DNA from 3 places in the Priestia sp. J2 genome. Region 3 is predicted to be linked to each of the others. Evidence: a T-box and tRNA genes for the amino acid it is inferred to sense, from the RefSeq annotation. Region 3 holds a T-box; the other regions hold tRNA genes.

Region 1 (3,515 bases), 870 kb from region 3:
AAGTCGGGCTTAGTGATCCGGTGGTTCCGCATGGAAGGGCCATCGCTCAACGGATAAAAGCTACCCCGGGGATAACAGGCTTATCTCCCCCAAGAGTCCACATCGACGGGGAGGTTTGGCACCTCGATGTCGGCTCATCGCATCCTGGGGCTGTAGTCGGTCCCAAGGGTTGGGCTGTTCGCCCATTAAAGCGGTACGCGAGCTGGGTTCAGAACGTCGTGAGACAGTTCGGTCCCTATCCGTCGTGGGCGTAGGAAATTTGAGAGGAGCTGTCCTTAGTACGAGAGGACCGGGATGGACACACCGCTGGTGTACCAGTTGTCTTGCCAAAGGCATCGCTGGGTAGCTATGTGTGGACGGGATAAGTGCTGAAAGCATCTAAGCATGAAGCCCCCCTCAAGATGAGATTTCCCATAGCGCAAGCTAGTAAGATCCCTGAAAGATGATCAGGTTGATAGGTCAGAGGTGGAAGCGTGGCGACATGTGTAGCTGACTGATACTAATCGATCGAGGACTTAACCAAACTTTAAAAGCGTAAGCTTTACTCAGCAACCTGTTATCTAGTTTTGAAAGAACAAAACTTTTTCAAAAAAAGTCTTGCTTTCTTTTTTAAATCATGTATAATATAATATGTCTGGTGGCGATAGCGAAGAGGTCACACCCGTTCCCATACCGAACACGGAAGTTAAGCTCTTTAGCGCCAATGGTAGTTGGGACTTTGTCCCTGTGAGAGTAGGACGTTGCCAGGCTGTTATTATTCCACAGTAGCTCAGTGGTAGAGCTATCGGCTGTTAACCGATCGGTCGTAGGTTCGAGTCCTACCTGTGGAGCCATTTGGAGAGCTGTCCGAGTGGCCGAAGGAGCACGATTGGAAATCGTGTAGGCGGTTAACGCTGTCTCAAGGGTTCAAATCCCTTGCTCTCCGCCATTTTTATTTAATTAGCACAGTGGCCCGTTGGTCAAGCGGTTAAGACACCGCCCTTTCACGGCGGTAACACGGGTTCGAATCCCGTACGGGTCACCATTTATTTTTATCTACATAATAGTGGAGGATTAGCTCAGCTGGGAGAGCACCTGCCTTACAAGCAGGGGGTCGGCGGTTCGATCCCGTCATCCTCCACCATATATTATCATCGCGGGGTGGAGCAGTTCGGTAGCTCGTCGGGCTCATAACCCGAAGGTCGCAGGTTCAAATCCTGTCCCCGCAACCAAGTGGTCCCGTGGTGTAGCGGTTAACATGCCTGCCTGTCACGCAGGAGATCGCGGGTTCGATTCCCGTCGGGACCGCCATTTTAAATTTAATAAGGCTCGGTAGCTCAGTTGGTAGAGCAAAGGACTGAAAATCCTTGTGTCGGCGGTTCGATTCCGTCCCGAGCCACCATTTTAAAAACATTTGTTTTTAAAATGCCGGTGTAGCTCAACTGGTAGAGCAACTGACTTGTAATCAGTAGGTTGGGGGTTCAAGTCCTCTTGCCGGCACCACAGTTATTGTGGAGGGGTAGCGAAGTGGCTAAACGCGGCGGACTGTAAATCCGCTCCTTCGGGTTCGGCAGTTCGAATCTGCCCCCCTCCACCATTTACAGGGGCATAGTTTAAAGGTAGAACTACGGTCTCCAAAACCGTCAGTGTGGGTTCGATTCCTACTGCCCCTGCCAATTATAAAATTAACATTGCATATATACGTGGCGATTGTGGCGAAGTGGTTAACGCACCGGATTGTGGTTCCGGCATTCGTGGGTTCGATTCCCATCAGTCGCCCCATTTATAAACGATATGCATATTCCAATATTGGGCTATCGCCAAGCGGTAAGGCAACGGATTTTGATTCCGTCATGCGTTGGTTCGAATCCAGCTAGCCCAGCCATATTTGCGGAAGTAGTTCAGTGGTAGAACACCACCTTGCCAAGGTGGGGGTCGCGAGTTCGAACCTCGTCTTCCGCTCCAATTTAATTTTAATAAATTTATTTAGTCTTGAGTAAATGGCGGCATAGCCAAGTGGTAAGGCAGAGGTCTGCAAAACCTTTATCACCGGTTCAAATCCGGTTGCCGCCTCCATTTATTTACAAGCTGCCGGGGTGGTGGAATTGGCAGACACACAGGACTTAAAATCCTGCGGTAGGTGACTACCGTGCCGGTTCAAGTCCGGCCCTCGGCACCATTTATAATTTTAACTTGCCTTTTTTATTTTGCCGATGTGGCGGAATTGGCAGACGCGCACGACTCAAAATCGTGTTCCTTCGGGAGTGTCGGTTCGACCCCGACCATCGGTACTTTAGCTTTACTTGACAGGATGATTCCTGTTTTTATTTTTACTTATTGGTCGACAAATTTTGATAATATTTGCGGGTGTAGTTTAGTGGTAAAACCTCAGCCTTCCAAGCTGATGTCGTGAGTTCGATTCTCATCACCCGCTCCATACATATTGTTATCACAACGCAGTGTCTCGCTTTCAAAGCTGAGATGTTGCGTTTTTTATTTTTAGCGTAAATATAGCGTCTATCTTGAAAAGATAGACGCTATATTTACGTACATCAGTTAATGACTTGATAGGTTGCTTCGCCGCCGTGAATTTGAATGAACATGTCACTTAAGGATTTAGTTAGTTTATAAGCCTGTTCTTCTGAAAGTGAAGGTTTTAAATAGATGAACTGTACAGCTTGTGTTGTCTTTTCAGTTACGTACGCTCGGTTAGAATCCACATAAGGGCTTCCGAAAGCTCCTAGGGCATCTTTTGAAATGATTTTATTTTCTAAAGAAATGTTACGTTCATTTAGAGCTTCGTAAGACTCTTCTTTTTTACCGATAGTAAATTCAACGTGGCCCTCTAAATTAGAAGAATCATAAATTCCAATTGGTACTTCATATTGCAATGAAAAAAAGTTATTAATGTCCACAGCAGAATTGATAGAAGGAAGATACGTTTGTTTTCCTATCCGTCGAATTAAAGCTTCTATAGAAGGACGGTATTTACTTGGATCCGTTCCAAATGTTTTGAAAAGCTTTCTCCACTCGCTAACACCTTCAAATTCTGTTACTTTTTTTGACTCAAGGTCAAAATAAATGGATTCTTGAAAAAGGCGCAGACGTCCTTTTAGCATTTGAGGAGAATCGCCAACTTCAATATTTTTATACTGAATGATTCCCATTTTAAAAGAAGGGCAAAGCTGTTTAATAGCGGGTGATAATGTAAAGTTCATTTTTTTGATCCTTTCTATTATAATTAGTATTTGTTCGTTTATAGATACCATCCTATCATTTCATTGAGTGAGAAAACAGTTCAATGCATGAATATATAGAATTTCTTAGAAAGGAGGCTATTACTCACTATGAATGCGTATCAGTTGAAGGAAGAAATTATTTCATACAGCAAAGAGATTGGAATCGATAAGATTGGATTTGCGAGTGCTTCTATGTTTGATGAGTTAAAGAATCGATTGTTAGCACAGCAAGAGTTAGGTTATGCTTCAGGCTTTGAGGAACCTGATATTGAAAAAAGAGTAGATCCCACATTAGTT
Region 2 (3,515 bases), on a different replicon from region 3:
TGTGTCTATCTTCTTTTTATTCTACCAAAAACGTTCGTAAAAGTGTATGAGATAAAGAGAACGTTCGTAATTATTTTTCTTACTTAAACGAACGATAAAAACAGTAGATTTCTTATATAAAAGGAAAGTTCGTAAAAGTATACTTTTACGAACTTTCCTTTTATATATTTATTAAATGTATAGAAGTATTTCCTTAGTGATTTAAACATTAGCCAAATAACTATGTCATGAACAATACATAGGAAATTGATATTATATCCCCTATTAAATTAATGTGATAAGAAGAAAGGTCTAAATTTATGCAGAGATTATTTAATTACAGCATTTATTAATAAAAAACATTAAATTATATGTCTTTAACGTGCAGAGAAACGCTCTGTAAGGAATTTAACTTTTGTTTTACACACAATGGGGGGATTAGATACAAATTTTCAGCAATTAAGAAAAGAGATTAGCACAACTTTTATAAAGGCATTTATATTAAGGAGAATATTTTATTTAAGATTTTAAGTTATTAATACATAAAATGGTGGAGATCTTTAAACATTGTTTCTCGTTACAGAAGAGTCCATTCGGTTAAGGTCTATGAAAGTTGACCGTTTTTTGGTCATCACCTGTTTGTTCGAATCATCCTCTAAAGACCCAGTACCATCACATTGTACTATTGAGCAGATTCAAAGAACGCTTTTTCCGTTACGTCTCCTTCAACATCAGCAGCTTCTGCTGATCCAGAAGAACCTCCTAAATTCGGTAGAGCTAATGGAGTCGCTAACTAAATAACTAAACCTACGGCAGAAGCTACCACAGCTTATTTCGCTTTTCTTATTCAATCTCCTCCTAATTTTATTTAATAGAAATAAAAAAGCAGTTTGCAAATGCAAACTGCTTTTTTGATGACCCGTACGGGATTCGAACCCGTGTTACCGCCGTGAAAGGGCGGTGTCTTAACCGCTTGACCAACGGGCCAGTATCAATTTATAAGTTAAATTCAATTACTATAAAACATGATGGGCCTAAGTGGACTCGAACCACCGACCTCACGCTTATCAGGCGTGCGCTCTAACCAGCTGAGCTATAGGCCCTTTACTTGGATTTGGAGCGGGTGATGAGAATCGAACTCACGACATCAGCTTGGAAGGCTGAGGTTTTACCACTAAACTACACCCGCATATTTTAAAGTGGCGGTCCCGACGGGAATCGAACCCGCGATCTCCTGCGTGACAGGCAGGCATGTTAACCGCTACACCACGGGACCAAAATAGAAAATGGCGGAGGAAGAGGGATTCGAACCCCCGCGGGCTTTAACACCCCTGTCGGTTTTCAAGACCGATCCCTTCAGCCGGACTTGGGTATTCCTCCGTGTACTGTATGGTGGAGCCTAGCGGGATCGAACCGCTGACCTCCTGCGTGCAAGGCAGGCGCTCTCCCAGCTGAGCTAAGGCCCCATAAATGGTCGGGAAGACAGGATTCGAACCTGCGACCCCTTGGTCCCAAACCAAGTGCTCTACCAAGCTGAGCTACTTCCCGTTTATGGCGCGCCCGAGAGGAGTCGAACCCCTAACCTTTTGATCCGTAGTCAAACGCTCTATCCAATTGAGCTACGGGCGCTTATTAAAATGGTGCCGAGGGCCGGACTTGAACCGGCACGGTAGTCACCTACCGCAGGATTTTAAGTCCTGTGTGTCTGCCAATTCCACCACCCCGGCAGGACTTATACGTGGAGGCGGCAACCGGATTTGAACCGGTGATAAAGGTTTTGCAGACCTTGGCCTTACCACTTGGCTATGCCGCCAATATATATATGGAGCGGAAGACGAGGTTCGAACTCGCGACCCCCACCTTGGCAAGGTGGTGTTCTACCACTGAACTACTTCCGCGCATTTATCTAAATTAAGATGCGGGTGAAGGGACTTGAACCCCCACGTCATAAGACACTAGATCCTAAGTCTAGCGCGTCTGCCAATTCCGCCACACCCGCGTGTAAATATAACTGGTGAGCCATGAAGGACTCGAACCTTCGACCCTCTGATTAAAAGTCAGATGCTCTACCAACTGAGCTAATGGCTCTCTATGGCTGGGCTAGCTGGATTCGAACCAACGCATGACGGAATCAAAATCCGTTGCCTTACCGCTTGGCGATAGCCCAATAAAGATGGTGGAGGGGGGCAGATTCGAACTGCCGAACCCGAAGGAGCGGATTTACAGTCCGCCGCGTTTAGCCACTTCGCTACCCCTCCGATATAAATGGTGCCGGCAAGAGGACTTGAACCCCCAACCTACTGATTACAAGTCAGTTGCTCTACCAGTTGAGCTACACCGGCACGATGGTGGAGGATGACGGGATCGAACCGCCGACCCCCTGCTTGTAAGGCAGGTGCTCTCCCAGCTGAGCTAATCCTCCAAAGAATCTATATAAGCGCGTTAATAAGCGTTATTTTGAATACTCATAATAAACTATTTCAAATAAAAAACCCCTATGCTCTTTACAAGAGACTCATAAGGGGTTTTATTCATTGCCTGGCAACGTCCTACTCTCACAGGGACAAAGTCCCAACTACCATTGGCGCTAAAGAGCTTAACTTCCGTGTTCGGTATGGGAACGGGTGTGACCTCTTCGCTATCGCCACCAGACAAGAGATTGCTCTCTCAAAACTAGATAACAGTTGGCTGAGTAAAGCTTACGCTTTTAAAATTTTGGTTAAGTCCTCGATCGATTAGTATCAGTCAGCTACACATGTCGCCACGCTTCCACCTCTGACCTATCAACCTGATCATCTTTCAGGGATCTTACTAGCTTGCGCTATGGGAAATCTCATCTTGAGGGGGGCTTCATGCTTAGATGCTTTCAGCACTTATCCCGTCCACACATAGCTACCCAGCGATGCCTTTGGCAAGACAACTGGTACACCAGCGGTGTGTCCATCCCGGTCCTCTCGTACTAAGGACAGCTCCTCTCAAATTTCCTACGCCCACGACGGATAGGGACCGAACTGTCTCACGACGTTCTGAACCCAGCTCGCGTACCGCTTTAATGGGCGAACAGCCCAACCCTTGGGACCGACTACAGCCCCAGGATGCGATGAGCCGACATCGAGGTGCCAAACCTCCCCGTCGATGTGGACTCTTGGGGGAGATAAGCCTGTTATCCCCGGGGTAGCTTTTATCCGTTGAGCGATGGCCCTTCCATGCGGAACCACCGGATCACTAAGCCCGACTTTCGTCCCTGCTCGACTTGTAGGTCTCGCAGTCAAGCTCCCTTGTGCCTTTACACTCTACGAATGATTTCCAACCATTCTGAGGGAACCTTTGGGCGCCTCCGTTACATTTTAGGAGGCGACCGCCCCAGTCAAACTGCCCACCTGACACTGTCTCCCGGCCCGATCAGGGCCGCGGGTTAGAATTTCAATACAGCCAGGGTAGTATCCCACCGACGCCTCCACCGAAGCTAGCGCTCCGGCTTCTCAGGCTCCTACCTATCCTGTACAAGCTGTACCAAAATTCAATATCAGGCTACA
Region 3 (9,974 bases):
CATTTGAATCTACCGGAACATACGTCACATGAAACCCTAGTGCTTCTAACTGCTTAAATGGTTCATGAACAGAATCATGTTCAATATTTGTCGTAATAATATGCTGACCTCGGCTTTTATATTGCATCGCTACGCCTTTAATAGCTAAATTATTCCCTTCCGTTCCTCCTGATGTAAAGATAATTTCATTTGACGATACGTGCAGCAATTCTGCTACTTGCTCACGTGAACGGCTCAACAAATTCTCCGCCTGTACGCCAAATTGATGGAGGGACGATGGATTGCCATAATAAGTTGTAGCTACTTTGGTAAAAGATTGTATGACTTCATTATAGGGTTTTGTTGTAGCGCTATTATCTAAATAAATCAAGGATGCGCGCCCCCTTCTTCATTTTTTCGGAACAACGTATTATCATACCACACCTTGGTATTTTTTTAAATTAGGCGTTCCTTTTATTATTAATAAACTATTTAGATTTTTTCAAAAAAACCTATATATGATTCCATAAATGTGGTAGTATGTATCACGTACTTTTAGTTTTTAAAAAGTCAGAAAATTTAATCATCAACATAAGAAACACTAGGAGGCATTATGAAAACCAAAGCACTCACTAACAAAGAAATACTTGCCATCGGTCTTATGCTGTTTGCTCTCTTTTTCGGAGCGGGAAATATGATTTTCCCTCCTTTGCTCGGACAGCAAGCCGGAACACACACTTGGAGTTCCATTATCGGTTTTCTCATTACAGGTGTAGGACTTCCGCTTATGGGGATAATCGCTGTTTCTAAAAGTAATGGAAACTTTACCGAAGTAGCTAAAAAAGTTCACCCTATTTTCGGGATTTCTTTTACTATATTGCTTTACTTAGCAATTGGCCCTTTTTTTGGTATACCCAGAACGGATACGGTAGCGTTTGAAATCGGTGTGACCCCATTTTTATCAGAAAATGCGGTTGCAAGCAAGATTCCTTTAATGGTCTATACGGTTATTTTCTTTGGCCTAACACTTTATTTATCATTGAATCCAACTAAAATTGTTGATCGCATAGGAAAAATTCTAACTCCTTTACTGCTCGCAGTATTAGCTCTTTTAGCTATCAAAAGTTTAATGACACCTATGGGTTCTTTTCAAGAACCTCACGCCAAATATATAGCCTCTCCATTTACGGGCGGCTTTATTGATGGATATTTGACAATGGATACAATTGCAGCTCTCGTATTTGGCATCGTTGTTATCAACAGTATTAAGGAAAAAGGCGTAACGGACGAACGAACACTTGCTTCGGTATGTATCAAAGCCGGGTTGATTGCTGCTGCTGGGTTAGCTATCGTTTATCTTTCTCTCGCGTATGTCGGCGCTTCAAGCGTAGAAGCAATTGGTATGAAAGAAAATGGAGGAGCTATTTTAACAGCTGTAGCTACAACATTATTCGGTTCGTTTGGCACCATTATTTTAGGACTCGCTATTACATTTGCTTGTCTAACGACAGCCATCGGATTAACTTCTGCTTGCGCACGATTTTTCACGCAGCTGGTGCCAAGCATGTCATATAAAACATTTGTCGTCATTTTAATGCTGTTTAGTGCTGTTATTTCAAATGTAGGGCTTACTCAATTAATTTCTATTTCCATACCTATTTTGACCTTTGTATACCCTATTGCCATTACGCTAATTGCTTTATCATTAATTGAAAGAGCCATTTCGTTTGGTCGAGAAGTATATGTGACAGCCGTAATCATTAGCTCGATTCTGAGCATTTTTGACGGGTTAAAAGCAGCAGGAATTATCCTAACAAGCATAGACAATTTTTTCAAAAACTATTTGCCGCTTTATAGCCAAGGCCTTGGCTGGCTTATTCCAACAGTTGCTGCTGCCTTCATAGGCTATATTATTAGTATTGCAAGAGGTACACATCACACAGATAGTATACAAAGAAAAGCGTCATAAAAAAGCTCGTGTCCTTTGGACACGAGCTTTTTAACTCTGTGAAGATACAATACGCTGTATACGATCCAGCGCACCAGGATCTACTTGCTCAATAGCTGCAGATGCCTGTTTTAATGCTTCTTTGTATTCGTAATGACGAAACGCTTCTTCTGCTTCTTCTAAAGACTGTGCAATCGAGTGATGAGTACTTCTATAACGGTTACCGTATTGAATCACTCTTTCAACGAGTCGCGCCTCTTCTAACATTGCCTCTGTTTCATCAAATGTATCCTGGACAAAACCAACAGCATCTTCAAGTAAAGATTGAACAGCTTGAATATTAAGCGGTTTTTCTTTCAGCTTAGCGGTTACTTCATTTAAGATATGAACCGTTTTTTCAAGCTGCACTTTGTATTCTTCAGGAACACCGGGAAGGTTGCTTTTTTGAATAAGGCGTCTTGCTTCAATCAACTGAGATTTCAGTTCTTCTATTTTGTCCTTAGCCGAGAGCTCATCTTTGCGAAGAGCTTGTAGCATATCGCTATAGGATTCCTGAGATTCTTTTAATTGGTTAAGCTGTTTGGAAACGTCTTCGAGTTCTTCTTGGATCACACTGTAGGCTAAATTGTGCTCCGCCACCTTGTCCGAAATATTATAGTACAAGTTAGTCAATCGTTTTAGTTCGCGGTCCATTTTATAATATACGTCTAAATCGCGCTCTTTAAAATGATAGCTTTGCTGTACAAATAGCGTTTCTTCACGAAGTTCACGGTTTCGTTCTTGAAGCATACGAAGGAAGTTAGATACCGTATGAGATTCACGGTTCATTTTATGATAGGAGAAAACCTCATGCTCAAGTGAGTCATATAACTGCTCTAAGCGTTCGTTCACATCATCTAGTTTTGTAATCGCTTCTTCCACATATAATTCTTCAATATCTGCAATAATTTCAGCAGTTTCTTGTTTTAAAAGCTCTACCGTTTCTTCTACTTGCAGATGATCTAACACATATCCCTGCTCACTCATTTCGCGGAACCCGTCAAGCAGTTCATTGAACTGAACAGGAAGAGTGGTCTGACACTCAACTAACACTTTTGGAATTTGTTCTAAATACGAATCAATAGCTGTTAAATCAGTTTTTAATTGAAGAACAATCTCACGTGCTTGAAGATAGTTTCCGTTAATCGTCTCTTCCTCGTATTTTTTAAACTGCTCTTTAGATGTATTAATTGCGTATTCTAACGTTTTTTCAGCATTTCCATAGGAATACCGATGTGCGAGCAATTTTTTCTTCACGTGGCGGTGAAGCTGATTTAATTCCTCAATATCATATCGATTATCTTGTTCGCTACCAATTAAATTTTGAAGTTCAGTAAGTATGTTTTCAATATCTATCTTGGTTTGTTCTAAGGCTTGATCAATATGTATAGATAACTGCTTCGCTTTTTTAAACCGGTATTTATCTGCTGCTTCTTCCGTTTCAAACAGTTCTTTATCAATTTTCGGGAGATTAGTTGATATAATTTCATCCCACTGCTCACGCCAACGTTCAAATAGCTCTTCAGTTTGACCTGTCATGTTCAATTCTTTTACTTTTGAAATTTCCTCTGCAACTGGCGTATTTGCTAATTCGACTTTGATCGTTTCCAGGCGATCAATTTCTTGATAAATCTTTTTACGTGAAAACATTCCGTACACAACTAATCCGATAATAAGTATGATTAGTGCTATAATGAATTCCATACTAAGCCCCCTTACAGTGCGTTCTACATGACAAGTTTCTTATTTATAAAAAGGGTGAATTTAATCCTTTAAATTTTTTTGCGTCAATGTTTTTATGATACCATGTAAAGTCCAACTTTTGAGCAAAAAATTAAATTTTTTTATACAAAATATTGGCATGGAGTCACTTTGTGTCGTTACAATGGAAAAAGAAGAAAAAAGGAGGCATTTTTTATGAAAGTTGACAAACATATTCATACTCCATTTTGCCCACACGGTTCACCTGATTCATTGCAACAATATGTTGAACAGGCGATTTCCCTGAACTTTGGCGAGATTTCGTTTACAGAGCATGCTCCATTACCAAAAAGCTTCAGTGATCCGACGCCTGATCGCGACAGCGGAATGGATCCTGACAAACTTGATCGCTACATTCAAAACGTACAGCAAGTTAAAAAAGAATTTGAGCGCGATATTCGTATCAATGTCGGATTGGAAGTTGACTTTATTGAAGGATTTGAACAAGAAACAACAGATTTCTTAAACGAGTATGGTCCTTGTCTCGATGACAGCATCCTTTCTGTCCATTTCTTAAAACATGAAGAAGGATATGACTGCCTAGATTTTAGCGCTGACGTATTTGCACATATTGTACAGAAGTTTGGCAGCGTAAGCAAAGTATATGATAAGTATTACAACACGGTATTACGCTCTGTACAGGCCAATTTAGGCGTTTATAAGCCTAAGCGCATTGGTCATATGACACTCATACATAAATTTCAAGCTCAATTTCCATATGAAGACACACTTTCCCCTATTATTTTATCAATACTCGATGAAATAAAAATGAAAGATCTGGCTTTGGATTATAATGGTGCAGGATTGTTTAAGCCTTTGTGCAAGGAAGCGTATCCAGCTCCCTTTGTCGTAAAAGCAGCCCAACAGAAAAAAATCCCTCTCGTATATGGGTCAGACGCCCACTGTGCGAAGGATTTAGGCCAAGGCTATAGAGAGCTTCATTTAAGATAATTGAACGCGAAGTTTGTTTGTCCGTTCATATGGCAAACATACCGTTGTGTGCACCCATCGCTCAAGCTCAATCGCATATTGCTGAACAAAATACGGTTCGTGAGGCAATATATGAAGAACTTCACTTAGGTACTGAGGATGAAGATAAGGCATAGACAGCATGCCCTTAAGCTCAATGATTGTAAAGGAAACGTGCAGCTTTCGAAACTCCTTTTCTTTCATCCCTCTTTCAAGGATTGTTTTTAAGTAGTATTTTTCCTTGGTTAAATACGTAGTCATAACTTCTCGAATTAAAATCGTGTCAAGAGAGATTTCTCTATATACGAGCCGGGCAATATGCCTATTTTCGTGCTGGTAATGTAAGATAGCTCGAATCATTACGATCATACTTTCTGTTGAAGACAGCTTTTTCATTTCTTGAAATGCTTGCTCCAACACCCCAATATAACCTTCAAAATAAGAAATCACTAAACTTTCAAGCAATCCTTCTTTGCTATGAAAATAATATGAAATATTCGCTACGTTCACTTTCGCTTTTCCTGCAATCTCGCGCACCGACGTACCATCAAAACCTTTTACGTTAAAAAGAGAAACGGCCGCATCAATAATTTTCTCTTTCGTTTTTGACTGTACAGCCATCTATCTACACCTCATTTCGATTTATTTTTACAAAACACATATGATTGCAAAATTGTGTAGAAATCGTTACAGTATTTAAAAAGGATTTTAGTAGCCTCTCTACATAATTCGTGATAGGCTTTTTAGTTCCTGTAATCTTTTATCGACAAAGTAGCGTTAAAACTGACGTTTCCTGATAAAAATTCATTAAATCTTATGTTGAATGGAGGAGAATACATTGTTTAATGTCGAAAACTACAGCGGCTCAAAACAAAAGGATTATGAATTAGTAATTAAGCAATTACGCGCCTTATTAGAAGGAGAAAGCAATACGATTGCTAATCTAGCAAATGCTTCAGCTTTGCTAAATCAATTTTTAAATGAAGTAAACTGGGTAGGTTTTTATTTAATGGAAGACGGGGAGTTAGTGCTTGGACCTTTCCAGGGACTGCCGGCTTGCGTTCGTATTCCACTTGGAAAAGGCGTATGCGGTACAGCAGCTCAAAATCAAAAAACAGAGCGAATTGAAGATGTTCACGCCTTCCCTGGCCACATTGCATGTGATGCCGCTTCTCAATCTGAAATCGTTGTACCAATTGTAAAAGACGGTCAGCTTTTAGGTGTTCTTGATATTGACAGTCCAATCAAAAATCGCTTTGATGAAATCGATCAACAGTATCTTGAAGAATTCGTCAAAGAACTCACTTCTTTTCTTTAAATATGAATAAGCAAAAAAACCGCTGCAAATCAGCGGTTTTTGCTTATTAAACAAACGTTTGATTAGCCATCACCACCGTTTTCTTACGTTCTTTCTTCTCTTTTCATACTTCAAATGAATATATCCTTTCTTTTATAATCTTTTAATCTTCAATCTTCCTTGACTTTATACGAGGAAACACCTATAATACTCGTTGTGTGAAATATTGCAGCTTATACAATCTTCTTTATGTTTTTTCATTTTGTTCCTCATTAAAAGGTTGTTTTACAGAAGTAGCAATTCTTTTAAAAAGATGGTGTATCGTGTAACTCTCTGCTGCTAGAGCGATGGTACATGAAAACAAAATGAGCATATCGCTAGAATGTGTCTGTTTTTGTTTTGCATAAAATAAAAACACAAACAAGGAGGAGTCATCATGGCTCGTTATACAGGTCCAAGTTGGAAAATCTCTCGTCGCTTAGGTCTTTCTCTAAGTGGTACAGGTAAAGAATTAGAAAAACGCCCTTACGCTCCAGGTCCACACGGCCCAGGTCAACGTAAGAAAATTTCTGAGTACGGTTTACAATTACAAGAAAAGCAAAAATTACGCCACATGTATGGTGTAACTGAGCGTCAATTCCGTAACTTATTCGTTGCTGCTGGTAAATTAACTGGTAAGCACGGTGAGAACTTCATGATTCTTTTAGAAGCTCGTCTTGATAACTTAGTATACCGTATGGGTCTTGCACGCACTCGTCGTCAAGCTCGTCAATTAGTTAACCACGGTCACGTTTTAGTTGACGGTAAACGCGTTGACATCCCATCTTACCGTGTACAACCTGGTCAAGTGATCGGTGTTCGCGAAAAATCTCGCAACCTTTCAATCGTGAAAGAAGCGCTTGAAGTTAACAACTTCGTACCAGACTACTTAACAGTAGACGCTGAGAAATTAGAAGGTACATTCACTCGCTTACCTGAGCGTTCTGAATTATCTGCTGAAATCAACGAAGCACTAATCGTAGAGTTCTACTCTCGTTAATAGTAAAAAGCCGTTCCCTATGGAGCGGCTTTTTTACTGTCTTTATACAAAAAAAGGCCTTTCGGCCTTTTTTTATGCGTATTGAATAAGCGTATATTTTTTCTTGCCTCGACGAATTACTGTAAATTGACCTTCAATACGGTCTTCTGCTCCTACTGTTTTTTGCAAATCCTGCTCACGCTCACCGTTTAAGTAAATCGCACCGTTTGAAATATCTTCACGCGCTTGACGTTTAGAAGGAGAGATTTTACTTTCTACAAGTAAATCGATTAAACCAATATCTTCACCTGTATGCGTGTAAGAAGGAACATCCTTGAATCCTTGCTTAATTTCTTCTGCTGTTAACTCTGAAATACTTCCGTTAAATAAAGCTTGCGAAATACGAATGGCTTGCTCAAGAGCTTCTTCACCGTGTACAAGCGTAGTCATCGCCGCTGCTAGTGCTTTTTGTGCTTCGCGTTTTTCAGGCGCTTCTTTTGCAGATGCTGCTAATTCATTAATTTCTTCATGTGATAAGAATGTAAAGTATTTTAAATATTTTATAACATCACGATCATCTGTATTAATCCAGAACTGGTAGAATTCATACGGACTTGTTTTTTCAGCGTCTAACCAAATTGCTCCGCCTTCTGTTTTACCGAACTTCGTGCCGTCTGCTTTTGTTACAAGTGGAACTGTTAATCCAAATGCTTTTGCATCTTCTTCTGATTTACGAATTAATTCTAAGCCAGCTGTAATATTTCCCCATTGGTCGCTGCCGCCAATTTGAAGCTTACAGTTATACGTTTGGTATAAGTTCAAGAAATCATATGATTGTAAAATCATGTAGCTGAATTCCGTAAATGAGATGCCTGATTCGATACGAGATTGAACAGAATCCTTTGCCATCATGTAGTTAATACCAAAGTTTTTACCGATATCTCGTAGGAATGTAATAACATCTAACGTGCCAATCCAGTCATAGTTATTCGCAATAACCGCTGCATTTTCACCTTCTTCAAAATCTAAGAAGCGTGAAAGCTGACCTTTAATACGCTCACTAAACATAGCAACCGTTTCTTTTTCATTTAACGTACGCTCTGCTTTTTTACCGCTTGGATCTCCAATAAGACCCGTACCTCCACCAACTAATGCAATCGGTTGGTGTCCAGCTTGTTGAAAGCGACGCAAAATTAAAACAGGAAGCATGTGGCCGATGTGAAGGCTGTCGGCTGTTGGATCGAATCCACAGTACAAACGAACAGACTCTTTACTCAAAAGTTCATTTAAACCTTTTTCATCCGTTTGTTGATTAATGAGCCCTCGAAACTCAAGATCTTGTAAAATATCCATGTTATATTCTCTCCTTTATCTAATTGCTCGTTACAATTTGTTGAACAACATAAAAAACGCCCCTTCTTAAAAAAGAAGGGACGAAAATATCGCGGTACCACCCTATTTGGAAATAAATTATTTCCCACTTAAATGATGTAACGGTCTACCCGTCTTTTGCTACTGTAAGTTCACAAAAGATGCTCAAGGACGTATTTCATATTTGTCTATGTACTGATTTTCAGCAACCATCAGCTCTCTTAAACAGGGAGACAAGTATTACTTCTTCCTATCACTGCAGTTTATTTTATTTAAAAGTTTACACCCCACAATTATGAATGATTTCATTTTAAAATTCAAGTCCAAAAAAAAGTTCAAACAGCTGGCTGTTTGAACTTTATAAAAATCACTTATTTTCCCTACAAAGATTGAAACGTTTACTCCTTAGTCTTCCATCGTCGACAAATCGCCCGTTGGCAAATCTAATTCCCACGCTTTTAAAACGCGACGCATAATTTTACCGCTTCGTGTTTTAGGTAGCTTATCTTTAAACTCGATTTCACGTGGAGCTGCATGAGCAGCTAACCCTTTTTTCACAAATTGACGAATATCTTCAATCAGTTCATCTGAAGATTCATACCCATCTCTAAGTGCGATAAACGCTTTAATAATTTCCCCACGCACAGGATCAGGCTTACCAATGACACCCGCTTCTGCTACAGCAGGGTGTTCAACAAGCTTACTTTCTACTTCAAATGGACCAACTCGTTCTCCTGCGGTCATAATAACGTCATCAATTCGGCCTTGGAACCAAAAATAACCGTCTTCATCCATATACGCGGAATCACCTGATACGTACCAGTCGCCTGGCATAAAGTATGACTCATACTTTTCCTTGTTGTTCCAAATTGCATGCATCATAGATGGCCAGCCTTTTTTAATTGCTAAGTTACCCATTCGATAAGGTGGAAGCTCTTGTCCTTGATCGTCAACGATTGCTGCTTGTACACCCGGAATAGGTTTTCCCATAGATCCTGGTTTAATTTTCATAGACGGGTAATTACAAATCGTCTGACCTCCAGTTTCAGTCATCCACCACGTGTCATGAATACGTTTTTGGAAAACCTTCATTCCCCAGCGTACCACTTCAGGATTTAATGGTTCTCCCACGCTTAATACATGTCTAAGGCTGCTTAAATCATAGCGTTTAACTAAGTCATCGCCAGCACCCATTAGCATACGAAATGCTGTAGGCGCACTGTACCAAACCGTTACGCCAAAATCTTCAAGTGCTTGATACCATGCATCTGGACTAAAGCGTCCTCCTACAATCACATTTGTTGCTCCAGCAAGCCAAGGACCAAAAATTCCGTAGGAAGTTCCCGTTACCCAACCCGGATCTGCTGTACACCAATACACATCGTCATCTTTTAAGTCGAGCACCCACTTAGCAGTTTGATAATGCTGAAGCATTGCATTATGAACGTGAAGCACCCCTTTTGGTTTTCCAGTTGAACCTGATGTATAATGAAGCAGCATACCATCTGTTCTATCTACCCACTCAATCTCCACCTCTTTATTCGCCGCTTCTAATCGCTTCAGAAAATCTAGTTGAATGCCTTCTTCTGCTA

Evidence for each region. A T-box is a leader RNA that pairs with one kind of tRNA and senses whether it is charged. The one in region 3 lies ahead of tyrS (tyrosine--tRNA ligase), so its partner is inferred to be a tRNA-Tyr.
Region 1: it encodes a tRNA-Tyr, which carries the amino acid that the T-box ahead of tyrS (tyrosine--tRNA ligase) is inferred to sense. The anticodon was not compared.
Region 2: it encodes a tRNA-Tyr, which carries the amino acid that the T-box ahead of tyrS (tyrosine--tRNA ligase) is inferred to sense. The anticodon was not compared.

What each region holds. Positions count from the first base shown of each region.
Region 1 covers NZ_CP086208.1:406,147-409,661, forward strand. Annotated here, with positions in the region: rRNA gene LJY09_RS02135 (23S ribosomal RNA) at 1-523, shown strand, start outside; rRNA gene rrf (5S ribosomal RNA) at 634-749, shown strand; tRNA gene LJY09_RS02145 (tRNA-Asn) at 759-833, shown strand; tRNA gene LJY09_RS02150 (tRNA-Ser) at 837-928, shown strand; tRNA gene LJY09_RS02155 (tRNA-Glu) at 950-1,024, shown strand; tRNA gene LJY09_RS02160 (tRNA-Val) at 1,048-1,123, shown strand; tRNA gene LJY09_RS02165 (tRNA-Met) at 1,135-1,211, shown strand; tRNA gene LJY09_RS02170 (tRNA-Asp) at 1,215-1,290, shown strand; tRNA gene LJY09_RS02175 (tRNA-Phe) at 1,306-1,381, shown strand; tRNA gene LJY09_RS02180 (tRNA-Thr) at 1,407-1,482, shown strand; tRNA gene LJY09_RS02185 (tRNA-Tyr) at 1,493-1,576, shown strand; tRNA gene LJY09_RS02190 (tRNA-Trp) at 1,582-1,655, shown strand; tRNA gene LJY09_RS02195 (tRNA-His) at 1,686-1,761, shown strand; tRNA gene LJY09_RS02200 (tRNA-Gln) at 1,790-1,864, shown strand; tRNA gene LJY09_RS02205 (tRNA-Gly) at 1,870-1,944, shown strand; tRNA gene LJY09_RS02210 (tRNA-Cys) at 1,982-2,055, shown strand; tRNA gene LJY09_RS02215 (tRNA-Leu) at 2,070-2,158, shown strand; tRNA gene LJY09_RS02220 (tRNA-Leu) at 2,189-2,270, shown strand; tRNA gene LJY09_RS02225 (tRNA-Gly) at 2,343-2,416, shown strand; gene LJY09_RS02230 (B3/B4 domain-containing protein) at 2,532-3,197, opposite strand; gene queG (tRNA epoxyqueuosine(34) reductase QueG) at 3,327-3,515, shown strand, end outside.
Region 2 covers NZ_CP086210.1:72,337-75,851, forward strand. Annotated here, with positions in the region: tRNA gene LJY09_RS27375 (tRNA-Glu) at 895-966, opposite strand; tRNA gene LJY09_RS27380 (tRNA-Ile) at 1,009-1,082, opposite strand; tRNA gene LJY09_RS27385 (tRNA-Gly) at 1,095-1,168, opposite strand; tRNA gene LJY09_RS27390 (tRNA-Asp) at 1,180-1,255, opposite strand; tRNA gene LJY09_RS27395 (tRNA-Ser) at 1,267-1,359, opposite strand; tRNA gene LJY09_RS27400 (tRNA-Ala) at 1,370-1,445, opposite strand; tRNA gene LJY09_RS27405 (tRNA-Pro) at 1,451-1,527, opposite strand; tRNA gene LJY09_RS27410 (tRNA-Arg) at 1,532-1,608, opposite strand; tRNA gene LJY09_RS27415 (tRNA-Leu) at 1,618-1,706, opposite strand; tRNA gene LJY09_RS27420 (tRNA-Cys) at 1,719-1,792, opposite strand; tRNA gene LJY09_RS27425 (tRNA-Gly) at 1,803-1,877, opposite strand; tRNA gene LJY09_RS27430 (tRNA-Leu) at 1,897-1,978, opposite strand; tRNA gene LJY09_RS27435 (tRNA-Lys) at 1,992-2,067, opposite strand; tRNA gene LJY09_RS27440 (tRNA-Gln) at 2,072-2,146, opposite strand; tRNA gene LJY09_RS27445 (tRNA-Tyr) at 2,154-2,237, opposite strand; tRNA gene LJY09_RS27450 (tRNA-Thr) at 2,246-2,321, opposite strand; tRNA gene LJY09_RS27455 (tRNA-Val) at 2,326-2,401, opposite strand; rRNA gene rrf (5S ribosomal RNA) at 2,516-2,631, opposite strand.
Region 3 covers NZ_CP086208.1:4,597,049-4,607,022, forward strand. Annotated here, with positions in the region: gene LJY09_RS23780 (cysteine desulfurase family protein) at 1-370, opposite strand, end outside; gene brnQ (branched-chain amino acid transport system II carrier protein) at 593-1,948, shown strand; gene ezrA (septation ring formation regulator EzrA) at 1,979-3,670, opposite strand; gene hisJ (histidinol-phosphatase HisJ) at 3,884-4,678, shown strand; gene refZ (forespore capture DNA-binding protein RefZ) at 4,670-5,317, opposite strand; gene LJY09_RS23805 (GAF domain-containing protein) at 5,535-6,014, shown strand; gene rpsD (30S ribosomal protein S4) at 6,430-7,032, shown strand; gene tyrS (tyrosine--tRNA ligase) at 7,105-8,364, opposite strand; T-box leader at 8,438-8,648, opposite strand; gene acsA (acetate--CoA ligase) at 8,788-9,974, opposite strand, start outside.